Regions from separate parts of the Streptomyces sp. NPDC048415 genome, predicted to be linked through region 1. Evidence: riboswitches for the same ligand, from Rfam matches in the RefSeq annotation. Region 1 holds a riboswitch; each other region holds the start of a gene.

Region 1 (4,225 bases):
CTTGACCTGTCCCAGTGCGCGCATGTGCGGGAAGACGCCGTCCTCCATGCCGGTCAGGAAGACCACGGGGAATTCGAGGCCCTTGGCGGTGTGCAGGGTCATCAGGGTGATGACGCCGTTGCCGTCCTCCTCGTCAGGGATCTGGTCGGAGTCGGCGACCAGCGCGACCCGCTCCAGGAAGTCGGAGAGTCCGCCCGCCGCCTCGCCCTCCCCCGCCTCCTGCTCGAACTCCAGGGCCACGGCGGCGAGTTCCTGAAGGTTCTCGATACGGGTCTCGTCCTGCGGGTCGGTCGAGGCCTGCAACTCGGCGAGATAGCCGGTGCGTTCGAGGACCGCCTCCAGGACGGTGGCCGGGCCCGCGCCCGATTCCACGATCGTCCTCAGGTCCTCCATCAGCGTGTTGAACCGCTTGACCGCGTTCGTCGAGCGCGCCGCCATGCCGTACGCCTCGTCGACGCGGCGCAGCGCCTGCGGGAAGCTGATCTTCTCGCGCTGCGACAGCGCGTCGATCATCGCTTCGGCGCGGTCGCCGATGCCCCGCTTGGGCACGTTGAGGATGCGGCGCAGCGGGACCGAGTCCTCCGGGTTGGAGAGCACGCGGAGGTACGCCAGGACGTCCCTGACCTCCTTGCGCTCGTAGAAGCGGACGCCGCCGACGACCTTGTAGGGCAGGCCGACGCGGATGAAGACCTCTTCGAAGACGCGGGACTGCGCGTTCGTACGGTAGAAGACGGCGACGTCGCCCGCCTTGGCCTCGCCCGCGTCGGTGAGACGGTCTATCTCGTCGGCGACGAACTGGGCCTCGTCGTGCTCGGTGTCCGCCACATAGCCGGTGATGTTGGAACCGGCGCCCGCGTTGGTCCACAGGTTCTTGGGGCGGCGGCCCTCGTTGCGCTCGATGACCGCGTTGGCGGCGGTGAGGATCGTCTGCGTGGAGCGGTAGTTCTGCTCGAGCAGGATCGTCGTCGCGTCCGTGTAGTCCTCCTCGAACTGGAGGATGTTGCGGATGGTCGCGCCGCGGAACGCGTAGATCGACTGGTCGGCGTCACCTACGACACACAGCTCGCCCGGGTCGCTGTCTGCGGGCCCCACCAGCTCCCTCACCAGGGCGTACTGCGCGTGGTTGGTGTCCTGGTACTCGTCGACCATGACGTGCCGGAAGCGGCGGCGGTAGTGCTCGGCGACGTCCGGGAAGGCACGGAGCAGGTTGACCGTGGTCATGATCAGGTCGTCGAAGTCGAGCGCGTTGGCCTCGCGCAGCCGCGACTGGTACAGGGCGTATGCCTGGGCGAGGGTCTTCTCGAAGCCGTCGGAGGCCTGATTCGCGAAGTCCTCCTCGTCGATCAGCTCGTTCTTCAGGTTCGAGATCTTGGCGCTGAACGACTTCGGCGGGAAGCGCTTGGGGTCGAGGTCCAGGTCACGGCAGACCAGGGCCATCAGGCGCTTGGAGTCGGCGGCGTCGTAGATCGAGAAGGAGGAGGTGAAGCCGAGCCTCTTGGACTCTCGGCGCAGGATCCGGACACAGGCGCTGTGGAAGGTCATCACCCACATCGCGCCCGCGCGCGGGCCGACGAGGTGCTCGACGCGCTCCTTCATCTCGCCGGCGGCCTTGTTCGTGAAGGTGATCGCGAGGATCTGGCCGGGGTGGACATTCCGCTCGGCCAGCAGATAGGCGATCCGGTGTGTGAGCACGCGGGTCTTGCCGGAGCCCGCGCCGGCCACGATGAGCAGCGGGGAGCCGGAGTGCACGACGGCCGCGCGCTGGTTCTCGTTCAGCCCGTCCAGCAGCGCCGCCGCGTCCACGGCAGGCCGGTGCGCGCCGTCGCGGTAGTAGGCGTCTCTGTCTGGCGGCATGTCGAACTTCCCGCCGAACAGATCGTCCGGAACCGGCTCCGGTACGTGCTCGTGCTCGGGCGGCGGGGGCTCTTCCTCGTGGGCCCCGGAGGGCTTGAGGTCCGCCAGGAAGCTGTCATCAAAGAGGCTGCTCATCGCTCTCCGAGTCTAGAGCGCCCCACTGACACCCCGCCGCCACCCCGAAAACTCCGCACGTTTATCGAGCCCTCGCCGGCATCCTCCTCACCCTACGAATCCGGTACGTAACGTTCAGCGATCAACGGCGAAGTACCGCTCGACGAACACCACCAACCGGATCAATTAACCCCAAAACCCCCTGGTCTGGTCGGCACCAGGCGACACTCATGGCCAAGGTCACGAAAATGTATCGGGCATATCGCACATCAACCTTCACAGGAGCCACACGAGTTGGCTAGCGTGCGGAGCAGGTCGCTCGACAGCAACCGGCGAACGTCGCCGGGCCGGGTGGCCTCCGCCGAGTTCGGCGCGCCCGCATGGCAGCCGGAGCCGGGGACCCACCGACCTCGGGGTGAATCGGTCCAACTGCCATGTCGGGCAAGGACCGTAGGGCAAACCTTCCGGAACCACCCGCCCGAACCCGACAGCTAACTCGGTAGGCGGATGACGGAAGGAGTCGCCTCTCTTGGCGTCGCATCGCAAATGGCGTCCTACGGGTACGCGCGTAGCAGGCATACGGACCCCCGCCCTCGCGACGGCGGCCCTCACCTCCGTGGCCCTGCTCTCCCAGACGGCGAACGCCGCGCCCTCGGCCGAACCCAAGCCGAGCCTCGAGGAAGTCGAGAAGAAGGTCAACGACCTTTACCACCAGGCCGAGACGGCCACCGACAAGTACAACGCGACCCGGGAGAAGACCGCCGCGCAGCGCAAGCGCGTCGACGGTCTCCTGGACGACGTGGCCAAGCGCACCGAGAAACTCAACACCGCGCGCGAGGAGCTGGGTTCGTTCGCGGCGGCACAGTACCGCACCGGGGCCGCCGCCCCCGACACCGCGACCCTGCTGCTCGCCGACAACCCACAGGACTACTTCGACCAGACCCAGCTGATGAGCCGTCTGACCACCCGCCAGAAGGCGGCCGTCGACGACTACATCACCGAGCAGGCCGCCACCACCAAGAAGCGCGCGGAGGCCTCCAAGAGCCTGCAGACGCTGACCACCTCGCAGAACGCGCTCAAGACGTCCAAGGCCGACGTCCAGCACAAGCTTTCCAAGGCCCGGGAACTGCTCTCGCAGCTGACCGCCGAGGAGAAGGCGCGGCTCGCGGCGATCGAGAAGAAGAAGCGGGAGGCGGCCGAGCGCAAGGCGGCGGAGCTGGCGCAGCAGCAGGCCGCGGCGGCCGCCGCCGCCAAGAAGGCGGCGGCGCAGCAGGACTCGTCGGGCACCGGCACGTCGGGCACGACGACCGGCTCGTCGGGCACCGCTACCACGGACTCCTCGTACGCGACGAAGGCGGCGAAGGCGCTCGCGTTCGCCCGTGCGCAGATCGGCAAGCCGTACGTCTGGGGCGCGACCGGCCCGGGCTCGTACGACTGCTCGGGCCTCACCCAGGCCGCCTGGAAGGCCGCCGGCGTCACGCTGCCGCGCGTCACCTACGACCAGGTGAACGCCGGCACGACGGTCTCGCTGGCCGACGCCCAGCCCGGTGACCTGGTCTTCTTCTACGACGACATCAGCCACGTCGGCCTCTACATCGGCAACGGCATGATGATCCACGCGCCGAAGCCGGGGGCGTACGTCCGCGAGGAGTCGATCTACTACGACGGTACGTCGGCCATCCACAGCGTGGTGCGCCCGGCGTAGGCCGCTCGCCGGGCAACGCTTCGTGCGGGGCACGCGCGCGTGGGGCACACCAGCCTCTACGGCGCGCGCCCCGCTTTCACGCGCCCCCCGACCCGGGCGCGCCCCGCTCTCACGCCCCCCGGCCCGGGCACACCCGCTTTCACGCGTCCCCCGACCCGAGCACACCCACTTTCACGCGCCCCCGACCCGAGCACACCCCGCTCTCACGCCCCCCGGCCCGGGCACACCCGCTTCACGCGTCGCCCGACCCAGGCACGCACGCCCGCTTTCAGGCGCCCCCCGCCCCGGGCACACCCCGCTTTCAGGCGCCCCCCGGCCCGGGCACACCCCGCTTTCAGGCGCCCCCGCCCCAGGCACACCCCGCTTTCAAGCCCGCCAAAACGCACCGCCCCGTTTTCTCACGCTCCAGGCGCGCGTGGAGCGCCCCGCTTTCCCTCGCTCCCCACCGGCGCGTGAGCGACGTTTTCGCGCCCCACGCGCGTGCCCCCCGGGCAACTCGTCCCCAGGTCCCTAGCATCAGGCGCGTGTCAACGACCTCCCAGCTCCGCGCCT
Region 2 (4,225 bases), on a different contig from region 1:
AGCGCCCCGCGGCACGGCGGTCCGAAGGACACCGGCCGGCGCAGGATCTCGTACGCCCGTGCCTTTGTGCGGGCACTCCCGGCGCTGCTCATCGTCACCGGGATCCTCTACGACTACCTCACCCCGTCGGACTTCACCGCCGCTCCCCTCCTCACGGCCGCCCCACTCGTCGCCGCGCCCCTCTACTCACTGCGCGGCACCGTCCTCACCGGCACCCTGACCATCGCCGCGCTCGTCACCGTCCACCTCAAGCTCGGTATCGCCCTGAACGTCGACTCGGTCACCGAAGTGGTCACCGTGGCGACAGCCGTCGGCCTGGCCGTCCTCATCAACATCCTCGTCCGCCGCAGCGACGAACGGCTCGCCTCGGTCCGGGAGATCGCCGAGTCCGCGCAGCGCGCCGTGCTGCCGGAGCCCGCGGAGCGGATCGGCGGCCTGGAGGTCGCCGCGCGGTACGAGGCGGCGCAGACGGACGCCTACATCGGCGGCGACCTCTACGCGGTGCAGGACTCCCCGCACGGTGTACGGCTGGTGGTGGGCGATGTACGCGGGAAGGGCATGGGTGCGGTGGCCGCCGTGGCGGTGGTGATCGGGGCGTTCCGGGAGGCGGCCGAGCAGGAGGCGACGCTGGAGGCGGTCGCGGGGCGGCTGGAACGGGCGCTGGCGCGCGAGGGCACCCGGCGCGACGGCCTCGACGCCTTCGAGGGGTTCACCACGGCCGTACTCGCGGAGATCCCGCACGGCGAGGACGCCGTACGGATCGTCAACCGCGGCCATCCCCCGCCCTTGCTCCTGCATACCGACGGCACCCTCGTCGCACTCGCCGCCGAGGACCCCGCGCTGCCGCTGGGGATGGGTGAGCTGGGCGCCTGGCCCGACCGGGCGGTGCGGGCCGGCTTCCCCCGCGGGGCGACGCTGCTTGTGCACACGGACGGGCTGTCCGAGGCCCGCGACGGGCGCGGGGACTTCTACGATCCTGTGGCGTGCCTCGCCGGCCGGCTCTTCGCCGGGCCCGGCGCGTTGCTGACCGCACTTGCCGACGAGGTCCGCCGGCACGCGGGCGGCGCTCTGGCGGACGACATGGCGCTGCTCGCCGTACGACGCCCCCAGTTGGTGGACGGCGTCCTTGATCGTTGTCACGAGGGGTGATCGTGTGACGCCTCTCCGATAACAACTGACACACCGTCAACTGAACGCGTGTTTATGGAGTGTGGTCAACTCGCCCGGTTTACCCCGGTCATGACCCCAAAGTCCTGGCCAAAAGCATGAACGATCAGTCCGAACAGCTTGGAATCCGGGGTCCGGGTCTATTAACGTTCGATAACGCAGCGCGGTCGTCCCAGCCGTCACAAGAGACGGCTCCGTGCGCACGCGCCGAATCCCGCGAGGGAACCGGGGAACCACCAACTTGGGGTGAATCGAGCGTATTCCGCCGTGGAAGCACGGCAGGTATACGCGCGTAGGAGACCTTCCTGCTCCGAACCCGTCAGCTAACCCGGTAGGCGAGAAGGAAGGAAAGGAGCGCGCCCACGTGGCGTCCAACCGGCCTGCCCAGAACACCTCGTTCGCGCCGAGTGATACACAGCCCTTCGGCTACGGCAACGACGAGGGCCCCTGGGAGGAGTGGAACCCCACCGAGGATTCCGTCCGTCCCGTGCGCGGCCGGCACCGCGTCAGCAAGCAGCGCGGCGGAGGACTCGCCCGCAGCTCCACGGTTCTCGGCGTCGGCGTCATAGCCGCCGTCGGCGCGGGCGGTATGGCCACCGCGGCGCCCGGCAAACCGCCGGTGTCGATCTCGCTGCCCGACCTGTCGTCGGTCACCGAATCGGCCAAGGCCCTGATCTCGGACGGCGGCTCCAGCGCCCCCAAGGGCTCCGCCACCCCGCTCACCAGCGCCGGCCTGACCAGCACCGACGCCGCCCAGGGCAGCACGGACGCGGGCGAGGCCCTGCGCGCCCGCATCATGCAGCAGGCCGAGTCGCAGCAGGACCAGGTCGACAACGCGGCCCAGGAGGCCGCCGAGGCCGCCGCCGCCAAGCAGGCCGTCGCGCTCGCCGCCAAGCAGCAGGACGACGCCGAGGCCAAGGCCGCGGCTACCAAGAAGAAGGCGGAGCAGGAGGCCAAGGCGAAGGCCGAGGCCGCGCGTCTCGCCGAGCTCGCCAAGAGCTACTCGCTGCCCACCTCCTCGTACACGCTGACCGGGCGCTTCGGCGACGCCGGCTCCATGTGGTCCTCCGGCTATCACACCGGCCTCGACTTCGCCGCGCCCACCGGCACGCTGATCAAGGCGATCCACAGCGGCACCGTCACGGAGGCGGGCTGGGCCGGCGCGTACGGCTATCGCACGATCCTCACCCTCGACGACGGTACGGAGCTGTGGTTCTGCCACCAGTCGTCGATCAGCGTCAGCGTGGGGCAGAAGGTCGCCACGGGTGACGTCATCGGACGCGTGGGCGCGACGGGCAATGTCACCGGGCCGCACCTGCACCTGGAGGTGCACCCCGACGGCGGCGGCGCGATCGACCCGATGGCGTGGCTGCGGGGCAAGGGCCTCAATCCCTGATCGCCCGGAGGGGAGCGGAATACGGCCATCCGGTGCGGGCGTTGAAACTGAGCATGACTTCTCTTCGTAAGCTCGGTTCCTCCGACCTCGAGGTCTTCCCGCTCTCCCTCGGCGGCAACGTCTTCGGCTGGACCTCGGACGAGGCCCAGTCCTTCGCCGTGCTCGACGCGTACGCGGCGGCCGGCGGCAACTTCCTCGACACGGCCGACTCCTACTCGGCATGGGTCGAGGGCAACAAGGGCGGCGAGTCCGAGACCATCATCGGCAAGTGGCTGAAGGCGCGCGGCAACCGCTCGGACATCGTGGTCGCCACCAAGGTCAGCCAGCACCCCGAGTACCCGGGGCTGTCCGGCGCCAACATCAAGGCCGCCGCCGACGCGTCCCTGCGCCGCCTCGACACCGACTACATCGACCTCTACTTCACGCACTTCGACAAGCCGGAAGTGCCGGTCGATGAGATCATCGGCGCGCTCGACGACCTGGTGAAGGCCGGCAAGGTGCGCCACATCGCCGCCTCCAACATCACGCCCGAGCGGCTCCAGGAGTCCCTGGAGTTCTCCGACCGCGAGGGCCTCGCGCGCTATGTCGCCCTCCAGCCGCACTACAACCTGGTCTCGCGCGACACCTACGAGGGCGCCCTGCGGGACGTCGCCTCCCGCGCCGGTCTCGCGGCCGTCCCGTACTTCTCCCTCGCGTCCGGCTTCCTCACCGGGAAGTACCGGCCGGGTACGACGGTCGACAGCGCGCGTGCGGAGGGCGCCGCCAAGCACCTGGACTCCGAGCGCGGGCTGCGGGTCCTCGCCGCCCTCGACGAGGTCGCCCAGGCCCACGACGTTCCCGTCGCCACCGTCGCCCTGGCGTGGCTGGCGGCCCAGCCGACCGTGGCGGCGCCGATCGCTTCCGCCCGCACGGTCGAGCAGCTGCCCGCGCTGATCGGGGTGGCGGAACTGGTCCTGACGGGCGGCGAGCTGGCCAGGCTGACGGAGGCGTCGGCCTGACGGGATCTTCTGGCGTGGGCCTGAGGGCGTCTTCTGGTGGGGGCGTGACGGCGTCTTCTGCCGAGGGCCTCGCGGCATCTTCTGGCGTGGGCGTGACGGCATCTCCCGTCGCGGGCCTGACGGCACTTCTGGTGTGGGCCTGACGGCGTCTTCTGCCGTGGGTGTGACGGCGCCTCCTGCCGCGCCGGGGGGACGTCCTTTTCGCCGCGGCGGGGATCTGCCGTGACGGCGCGATCCGGTCCGGCGGTGCCCAACTCTCCGCAGGTCTATGACCGATAGGGGTTGTACGCGGGAGACGGCGCCGCCGGCCTGTACTGCTGACCGTACGACGGGGCGTATCCGTACCCGTATCCGTGCGCCGGCCACGGTGGCGGGACCGGAACCACCGGAACCGGCGCCGTGACGCGCGCCGCGTAGGCGAGCGCCGGCCGGGCGACATCCCGGCGCCGCCACAGCGCGTCGAGCAACTCCCGCTCCCGTACGACGAAGTCGGCGCCCGCGCGGCCACGCCGCCCCCGGTGCCGAAGGAACGCGAGCGAGGTCGCGTACGCCTCGTACTCCGCGACCGAGCGCGCCGCGGCCTTCCCGAAGTGGTGGTGGGCGTACTCGCGGGCGAGCCGTCGCGCCCGCATCGAGCCGAGCACGTACGGCTCGGCCGGGGTCA
Region 3 (4,225 bases), on a different contig from region 1:
CATGGACTTCCACCCGCAGCCCCAGGCCGGCGCGGCCAAGCCGTGGGCCTTCCCGGCTCCCGAGCGAGGCGCGCTCGACAACGGCCTGACGGTCCTGCGCTGCCATCGCCCCGGCCAGCAGGTCGTCGCCGTCGAGGTGCTGCTCGCCGCGCCCCTGGAGGCCGAACCGGCGGGCCTGGACGGCATCGCCACGATCATGGCGCGCGCCTTCTCCGAAGGCACCGACAAGCACTCCGCCGAGGAGTTCGCCGCCGAGCTGGAGCGCTGCGGCGCCACCCTCGACTCGCACGCCGACCACCCGGGCGTACGCCTGTCGCTCGAAGTCCCCGTCTCGCGCGTGTCCAAGGCGCTCGGTCTGGTCGCCGACGCCCTGAGGGCACCGGCGTTCGCGGACAGCGAGGTCGAGCGGCTGGTGCGCAACCGGCTGGACGAGATCCCGCACGAGACCGCCAACCCGGCCCGCCGCGCCGCCAAGGAGCTCTCCAAGGAGCTGTTCCCGGCGACCTCGCGCATGTCGCGCCCGCGCCAGGGCACCGAGGAGACCGTCCAGAAGATCGACTCGGCGGCCGTACGCGCCTTCTACGAGAAGCACGTACGCCCCGCCACGGCCACCGCGGTGATCGTCGGTGATCTGACGGGTGTCGATCTCGACGCACTGCTCGCCGACACTCTCGGCTCCTGGAGCGGCTCGTCCGCCGAGCCGCGTCCCGTGCCGCCGGTGACCGCCGACGACACCGGGCGCGTGATCATCGTGGACCGCCCCGGCGCCGTCCAGACACAGCTGCTCATCGGCCGTGTCGGCGCCGACCGGCACGACCGCGTGTGGCCCGCCCAGGTGCTCGGCACGTACTGCCTCGGCGGCACCCTCACCTCGCGCCTGGACCGGGTCCTGCGCGAGGAAAAGGGTTACACCTACGGTGTGCGGGCGTTCGGCCAGGTGCTGCGCTCCGCCCCGGACGGCACGGGCGTCGCGATGCTCGCCATCAGCGGTTCGGTGGACACCCCGAACACCGGTCCAGCGCTCGATGACCTGTGGAAGGTGCTGCGCACCCTCGCCGCCGAGGGCCTGACGGACGCCGAGCGCGACATCGCCGTACAGAACCTGGTGGGCGTGGCGCCCCTCAAGTTCGAGACCGCGGCGGCCGTCGCGAGCACGCTCGCGGACCAGGTCGAGCAGGACCTGCCGGACGACTACCAGGCGACGCTGTATCAGCAGCTCGCCGCGACCGGCACCGTGGAGGCCACCGCTGCCGCCGTGAACGCCTTCCCGGTCAACCGTCTGGTAACCGTCCTGGTCGGCGACGCCGCGCAGATCGAGGAGCCCGTCAAGGCCCTCGGTATCGGTGAAGTGAGCGTCGTACGGGCCGAGTAGAGCGGCCGCACCTCTGAGAGCCCAGGTGACTGAAGAGTCACCTGGGTCTCTTTTTGCCCGGACTTCGTCCTCAATTTGTCCGTATTGATGGGGAGGTTGCCTGTCTGCCCTGTGGCATGCACTACAAAAGCCGTGATCCGTTTGTCGTTTGAAAGATGCCCCGTTTAGCGTCGGTCCGGCTGTTCGTCAGGCAGTGCGCCGCGCCCGCGGCACCGGACAGTCATCGCCGAGTCCCCGTACGGCGCGAGCCAGGGGAGCCGGGGACCCATACGCAGTCCCTGGGGTGAATCGGACACCCTCCCCGGAGGGGGTCCGTAGGAGACCTTCCTGCTCCGAACCCGTCAGCTAACCCGGTAGGCGAGAAGGAAGGAAAGGACCAGCCCCTACATGGCGTTCACGTGTAGCACCGGGAAGCATCGTCGTCCGAGCCGCGTGAAGCGCACCACCACGAACGCCATCGGCGTCGCGGCGCTCACCACCACCGGTGTCATCGGAACCCTGGCCGCACCGGCGCTCGCCGCGGACTCCTCCGTCGAGCAGACCGGGCTGACCCAGGCCATCACCATCGGTGGTTCCCTCGCCGATCAGATCGACGCGCAGGCCGCCGCCCAGCAGCGCGCGGCCGACGAGGCCGCCGCGCTGAAGAAGGCCGAGGAGGCGGCGCGCGAGCGAGCCGCGGAGAAGGCCAAGCAGCAGCGCGAGGCCAAGGAGCGCGCCGCCCGCGCGGCCGAGCGCAAGCGCCTCAACTCCTTCGTGCTGCCGATCACCGGCTCGTACATCTCCACCGGCTACAAGGCCGGCGGCAGCCTCTGGTCCTCCGGCAGCCACACCGGTGCCGACTTCCACGCCGCGTCCGGCACCTCCGTCCACGCCGTCGGCTCCGGCACGGTCGTCACGGCCGGCTGGGGCGGCGCCTACGGCAATCAAGTCGTGATCAAGATGCACGACGGCACGTACACCATGTACGGCCACCTGTCGTCCATCGGTGTCTCGGTGGGCCAGTCGGTCACCCCGGGCCGGCAGATAGGCCTCTCCGGGGCCACCGGCAACACCACCGGGCCGCACCTCCACTTCGAGGCGCGTACGACCGCCGAGTACGGCTCCGACATCGACCCCGTCGGCTACCTCCGCTCGCACGGCGTGAACGTCTGACGACCCGGTTCACCTCTTCCGACGCCCCGGCTCATCCGAGTCGGGGCATCGTCGTTTCGGGCGGCCGTCTGTCCAAAAAATATCCATGGATTCCGGCCTGCCATCGGAAATTCCGGCTTCCTGCAATAGAGTCACTGAACAAGCGTCAATCGATGGCGTTTCGCGGGGATTAAAGCGGAGGTCGGGGCATGCGTATTCCGGCGCACTCGGTATGCACGGCGATCCGTGACGACATCGTCGCGGGTGTCTACGAGCGAGGCGGCCGGCTCACCGAGGAACTGCTCGCGCGCCGCTACGGCGTCTCGCGCGTCCCCGTGCGCGAGGCCCTGCGCACCCTGGAGGCCGAGGGTTTCGTCGTCACCCGACGGCACGCGGGCGCGTGCGTCGCGGAACCGACCGAGCAGGAGGCCTCCGACCTGCTGGAGATGCGCATGCTGCTGGAGCCGCTGGGTGCCGCGCGGGCCGCCCAGCGCCGCACGGAGGCCCACCTCAAGGTGCTGCGAGGCCTGGTCAGGCTGGGCCAGGAGCGGGCCAGAAGGGGTCACAGCGAGGATCTGCGCTCGCTGGGCGGCTGGTTCCACGAGACGCTCGCCCAGGCCTCCGGAAGCCCCGCGCTGACCTCCACACTCGGCCAGCTTCGGCACAAGATCGCCTGGATGTACGCGGTGGAGGCGCCGGCCAGCCCCGGGGAGTCCTGGGCGGAGCACGGCGGCATCGTCGACGCCGTCGCGCGCGGCGACAGTGAGCGGGCTCGGGCGATCACCGCGGTGCACACCGAGCGCGCGACGGCCGCGCACCGGCTCCGTTTTCCCGGCGGCGGAGATCGACCGGAACGTGTGAGGACTTCGCAACATCCCGTAAACGTGACGGGGCTGCGGCATTAACACGGGAGCCGTATACAAAGAGGGGTAATTCGCGGGGCATTATTTTTGCTGCCACTGATTCGAGTGCCGGGAATTCCAGCGTGCGCTATTTCGATGGCTGCGCCGCGGGCCGCGCCTGTGGCACGAGGGGAATTCCTGGACGGCGTACGGAAAACGGCTGAGCCGCGCCGCCCAGGTAAGGGTGGCGCGGCTCAGCCGTGCGCTGTCCGAGAACCTCAGACGGTCTCGGGGAGCTCCTCGAGACCCTCGGCGACCAGCTTCGCCAGTCGGTCCAGGGCGGCGTCCGCACCCTCGGCGTCGGATGCGAGGACGATCTCCTCGCCGCCCTGGGCGCCCAGGCCGAGGACCGCGAGCATGGAGGCCGCGTTGACGGGGTTGCCGTCGGCCTTGGCGATCGTCACGGGGATGCCGGAGGCCGTGGCGGCCCGGACGAAGATGGAGGCGGGGCGGGCGTGGAGGCCCTCAGCCCAGCCGACGTTGACGCGGCGCTCAGCCATGTGATGCTGCCCTTCAGGTATTCAGGGTTGTCTAGACCAGTGTCCCATATCGCGAAGCGTCCCCGGAGCGGTCCTTCGTCCCGCCCGGAGTGTCGTCGGACCGCGGCCTCGGTCCGACGTTCGTCCCCCACAGACTGCCTCGCGCCGTTGTCGGACGCGAGCCGTACTCTGGGGCCCATGCAGACCTCGTCGGACCGGCACGAGTACCCCGCTCATTGGGAGGCCGACGTGGTGCTGCGCGACGGCGGCACCGCGCGCGTCAGGCCCATCACCGTTGATGACGCCGAGCGCCTGGTCAGCTTCTACGAGCAGGTGTCCGA
Region 4 (4,225 bases), on a different contig from region 1:
CCGGCGAGGTCTACGGATGCGCGCTCGGCTGGTCGGGTTCCTGGCGGATCTCCGTGGCCCAGCTTCCGGACGCGCGCGTGCAGATCACCGGCGGCGCCGGGTACGACGACTCGGGACTGCTGCGACTGGAGCCGGGGGAGTCGTTCACGACCCCCGTCTTCGCCGGGCTGTGGAGCGACGGCGGCTTCGGCGGGGCGAGCCGGGCCTGGCACGCGTACCAGCGGGCGTATGTCATCCCCGACGCCGGCCAGGACCGGCCGGTGCTGTTCAACTCCTGGGAGGCCACCACCTTCGACATCTCCGAGGAGCAGCAGCAGGCGCTCGCGCGGCGGGCCGCCGCGATGGGGGTCGAGTTGTTCGTGGTCGACGACGGCTGGTTCGGGGCGCGCACCAGCGACCGGGCCGGCCTCGGCGACTGGACGCCCAACCCCGACCGCTTCCCCGCGGGACTCAAGCCGCTCGCCGACCATGTGCACGGGCTCGGTATGCGGTTCGGGATCTGGGTCGAGCCGGAAATGGTCAATCCGGACAGCGAGCTGTATCGCACGCACCCCGACTGGGTGCAGTTCCAGCCGGGTCGAACCAGGACGGAATACCGCAATCAGCTTGTACTGAACCTCGCGCGCCCGGACGTCCAGGAGTATCTCTGGGGGCAGCTCGACGGCCTGCTCTCCAGCGCCCCGATCGACTATGTGAAATGGGATTTCAACCGCTGCTTCACCGACGCGGGTTGGCCGGCCGAGCGCTACCCGCAGAAGCTGTGGGTCGAGCACGTACAGGCCCTGTACGCACTCCTCGACCGGCTGCGGGCCGCCCACCCGGGCGTCGCCTTCGAGTCCTGCTCGGGCGGCGGTGGCCGTATCGACCTGGGCATCATGGCGCGCACGGACCAGGTGTGGACCTCCGACAACACCGACCCGCTCGACCGGCTCGCCATCCAGTACGGCTTCAGCCAGGTCCACCCGGCCCGGATCATGGCCGCGTGGGTCACGGACAGCCCGAATACGCAGCTCAACGGGCGCGCCAGCTCGCTGCGCTTCCGCTTCGTGAGCGCCATGGCCGGGGTGCTCGGTGTCGGCGGAGACCTCACCAAGTGGAGCGAGCAGGAACTCGACGAGGCGCGGGAGTGGGTGGAGCTCTACAAAGACATCCGGCCCGTCGTGCAGCGCGGCGACCTCTATCGGCTGCGGCCCCCGGAGGGCGGGCTGAGCGCGGTGCAGTACGTCCACGGCGACGAGACCGTCGTGCTCGCCTGGCTCCAGGCCCAGCACCACGGTGAGCCCGTCGCCGCACTCCGGTTGCGCGGACTCGACCCGACACAAGCGTATGAGTGCCGCGAAACGGGCGAAGTGTACCGAGGGGCGGTGCTGCTGCATCACGGGGTGCGGACGAGGCTTCGCGGCGACCTCGATGCGACGGTTATCCGACTGCGTCGCATCTGACTGTTCTGTCCGAATTGGCGTCTTCATTCCAACTAACCCTGGAATAAAGCACCGTGGGGTGAGGTGCGTGAGGAGCGTCATATTCGTGACGATGCGTTGCGGCGTCCATTTCACAATCAGCCCGAATTCAAAGGCGGGTTGAGGAACGGAAAAGATCGTCCATGCACGGAGGGTGACCGGAATTCCGGCATGGATCAAGAACGGCACGTGCATAGAAATCGCCCATGGTTGTCGAAGCGCTCTCATCTCGCTTACGTTCTGCCCCAATCCGGACGGACGCCCAATCCTGCCGCCGCCCGGAATCCGCACACTCACCCGCACACGGCAGGAGCGGGGGACCCACAGGTTCCATGCCTGTTCCGGTCTCCGGAACGGCTAGGGGTACAGCCGCGCATGCGCACGGCCGGGCATCTCCAGCCCGCACCCGACAGCTCACCTCGCAGGCGCCGGAGAGGAACTCGTCATGCCCGCGAAGGGTAAGCACCGCCGTCCCAAGTCCCAGCGTTTCACCCGCTCGATCGCCGTGGCCGGAACCGGTGGCGCCGCGCTCGCGCTGCCTCTGATGGGGGCCGCCGGCGCCCATGCCGCGACTCCGACCGCCGCTGTCGCGCAGAAGGCCGTCGCGCAGAAGGCCGTCGCGCAGAAGGCCGTCGCGCAGAAGGTCGAGAAGACCGCGACCGCCGCTCCCACCGCCGCGAAGAAGGTGGCCGCGACGAAGACCTACGCGGTGAGGGCCGGCGACTATCTCTCCAAGATCGCCGACGAGCAGAACGTCAGCGGCGGCTGGAAGAAGCTCTACTCCGACAACCGCTCGGCCATCGGCAGCGACCCGTCGCTGATCCACCCCGGCCTGAAGCTGACGATCGGCAAGAAGGCCGCGGCCGCCGGCGCCACCCAGTCGTCCACCAAGACGACGACCTCGGCCGCGAAGACCACCAAGACCGCCACGGCCAAGCCCGCCTCCATCGCCACCAGTTCCGGTTACACCCTGCCGGTCGAGGGTGCGACGATCGGCACCGGCTACAAGGTGGCGGGCAGCATGTGGTCCAGCGGTTACCACACCGGTGTGGACTTCGTGGTCCCGACCGGCACCACCATCAAGGCCATTGCCCCCGGCACCGTCGTCTCCGCGGGCTGGGGCGGCGCGTACGGCAACCAGGTCGTCATCCAGCACGCCGACGGCCAGTACTCGCAGTACGCCCACATGTCCGCGCTCTCCGTCTCGGCGGGCCAGACCGTGACCGCGGGCCAGCAGGTCGGCCTCTCGGGCGCGACCGGCAATGTCACCGGACCGCACCTGCACTTCGAGATCCGCACCACGCCGAACTACGGCTCGGACGTGGACCCGGTCGGGTACCTGCGCTCGCACGGCGTCGCCGTCGTCTGACGCCGCTCCCTGCTCCTGACGGCAGGACCGCCTCCAAAGGCCGGACCCCACGATCCCCGGGGTCCGGCCTTCGGTGTTCCGTGAGCGGTTCATGATCAGCGCTAGTTCATCTCGGCGATCGACGGCGAGACGGGCACCGAGCGCACCCGGCAGCCGGTCCCCGACGACTTCGTCGCCGACGGCCCCTCCGGCATCGCCTACCTCGACGGCGAACACCCCAGCCTCGTCATGAAGTTGGTCACCCGCGTCGGAGCCGGGCGCGGAGTCTTCCGCGTCCTCTTCCAGACGTGGGACTTCAACGGGACGGATCTGACCCGGCGCTGGAAGTACGTTGCCCCCTCGGGCAGCGGCGCCACCAGCTTCCACCAGATCCGTACCGTCGACGTGGACCAGGGCGGCAGCGACGAGATCGCCGATGGCAACTACGTCGTGAACAGCGACGGCACCCTGCGCTACGTCGTCGACGGGGCTATTCACGGTGACCGGTTCGACATCGCCGACCTCGACCCCGACAGGCCGGGCCCGGAGGGCTTCGCCATCCAGCAGTCCGATCTGGGCATCGTGTCCCACTTCCCCTGGTACGACACCGACGCCGCGTTCGGCCGCTGATCTACGACTACACCGAGCCGCTGCTCGTCGCGAACGAGCCCAACCAGGTCCGGATCGTCTCGGACGGCTCCCTCGTGCAATGGTGGAACAACGGGTGGCTGGTCTTCCACTACACCGACGTGGAGCCCTACACCAGCGGGCACTTCGCGTTCCGCACCACCTGGAGCCATTTCCGGATCAGTGACTTCCGTGTGTGGCGGCTGCATCAACGCCCCTGATCCGAGGCGTATTCCAAGATTGGTCAATACTTGACGAGTGGCTTATCTCACCAACCGTCAACCCTTCCTTACGGTCGCGTAGCTCACATCGAAAGGTGAATCATGACCCGATGTGGCAGACGATTCGAAGAGTGACAACAGATCAGTGATCGGGTCGTACGTGGCGGTGGGGGACAGCTTCACCGAGGGCGTCGGCGACCCCGGGCCTGACGGGGCCCTTGTCGGATGGGCCGACCGGTTCGCGGTGCTTCTCGCGGACCGGCGGCCCGAGGGCGACTTCAACTACACCAATCTCGCTGTACGCGGCAAACTGCTCGACCAGATCGTCGAGGACCAGCTCCCGCGCGCCAAGGAACTCGCCCCGGATCTGGTCTCCTTCTCCGCGGGCGGCAACGACATCATCCGGCCCGGCACCGACCCCGACGAGGTCGCGGAACGCTTCGAGCGCGCGATCGCCGAACTTACCTCCGCCGTGGGCACCGTGATGGTGACCACCGGCTTCGACACCCGTGGTGTGCCCGTGCTGAAACACCTGCGCGGCAAGATCGCCACGTACAACGGGCATGTGC

What was found. Region 1 has a riboswitch for cyclic di-AMP ahead of AB0D27_RS05910 (NlpC/P60 family protein). Riboswitches for the same ligand answer to the same signal wherever they lie in the genome.
Positions count from the first base shown of each region.
Region 2: another riboswitch for cyclic di-AMP. It lies ahead of AB0D27_RS38180 (M23 family metallopeptidase); the one in region 1 lies ahead of AB0D27_RS05910 (NlpC/P60 family protein).
Region 3: another riboswitch for cyclic di-AMP. It lies ahead of AB0D27_RS09760 (M23 family metallopeptidase); the one in region 1 lies ahead of AB0D27_RS05910 (NlpC/P60 family protein).
Region 4: another riboswitch for cyclic di-AMP. It lies ahead of AB0D27_RS04340 (LysM peptidoglycan-binding domain-containing M23 family metallopeptidase); the one in region 1 lies ahead of AB0D27_RS05910 (NlpC/P60 family protein).

Region 1 covers NZ_JBEZKJ010000005.1:78,669-82,893, reverse strand. Annotated here, with positions in the region: gene pcrA (DNA helicase PcrA) at 1-1,989, opposite strand, end outside; cyclic di-AMP (ydaO/yuaA leader) riboswitch at 2,318-2,490, shown strand; gene AB0D27_RS05910 (NlpC/P60 family protein) at 2,498-3,673, shown strand; gene AB0D27_RS05905 (tellurite resistance/C4-dicarboxylate transporter family protein) at 4,198-4,225, shown strand, end outside.
Region 2 covers NZ_JBEZKJ010000100.1:15,813-20,037, forward strand. Annotated here, with positions in the region: gene AB0D27_RS38175 (PP2C family protein-serine/threonine phosphatase) at 1-1,149, shown strand, start outside; cyclic di-AMP (ydaO/yuaA leader) riboswitch at 1,363-1,520, shown strand; gene AB0D27_RS38180 (M23 family metallopeptidase) at 1,532-2,563, shown strand; gene AB0D27_RS38185 (aldo/keto reductase) at 2,617-3,561, shown strand; gene AB0D27_RS38190 (PrsW family intramembrane metalloprotease) at 3,828-4,225, opposite strand, start outside.
Region 3 covers NZ_JBEZKJ010000009.1:124,388-128,612, forward strand. Annotated here, with positions in the region: gene AB0D27_RS09755 (pitrilysin family protein) at 1-1,372, shown strand, start outside; cyclic di-AMP (ydaO/yuaA leader) riboswitch at 1,587-1,747, shown strand; gene AB0D27_RS09760 (M23 family metallopeptidase) at 1,760-2,524, shown strand; gene AB0D27_RS09765 (GntR family transcriptional regulator) at 2,713-3,408, shown strand; gene AB0D27_RS09770 (HPr family phosphocarrier protein) at 3,624-3,905, opposite strand; gene AB0D27_RS09775 (GNAT family N-acetyltransferase) at 4,083-4,225, shown strand, end outside.
Region 4 covers NZ_JBEZKJ010000003.1:265,433-269,657, forward strand. Annotated here, with positions in the region: gene AB0D27_RS04335 (alpha-galactosidase) at 1-1,442, shown strand, start outside; cyclic di-AMP (ydaO/yuaA leader) riboswitch at 1,745-1,901, shown strand; gene AB0D27_RS04340 (LysM peptidoglycan-binding domain-containing M23 family metallopeptidase) at 1,906-2,829, shown strand; gene AB0D27_RS04345 (hypothetical protein) at 3,022-3,438, shown strand; partial or broken gene AB0D27_RS04350 (DUF6250 domain-containing protein) at 3,426-3,656, shown strand; gene AB0D27_RS04355 (SGNH/GDSL hydrolase family protein) at 3,802-4,225, shown strand, end outside.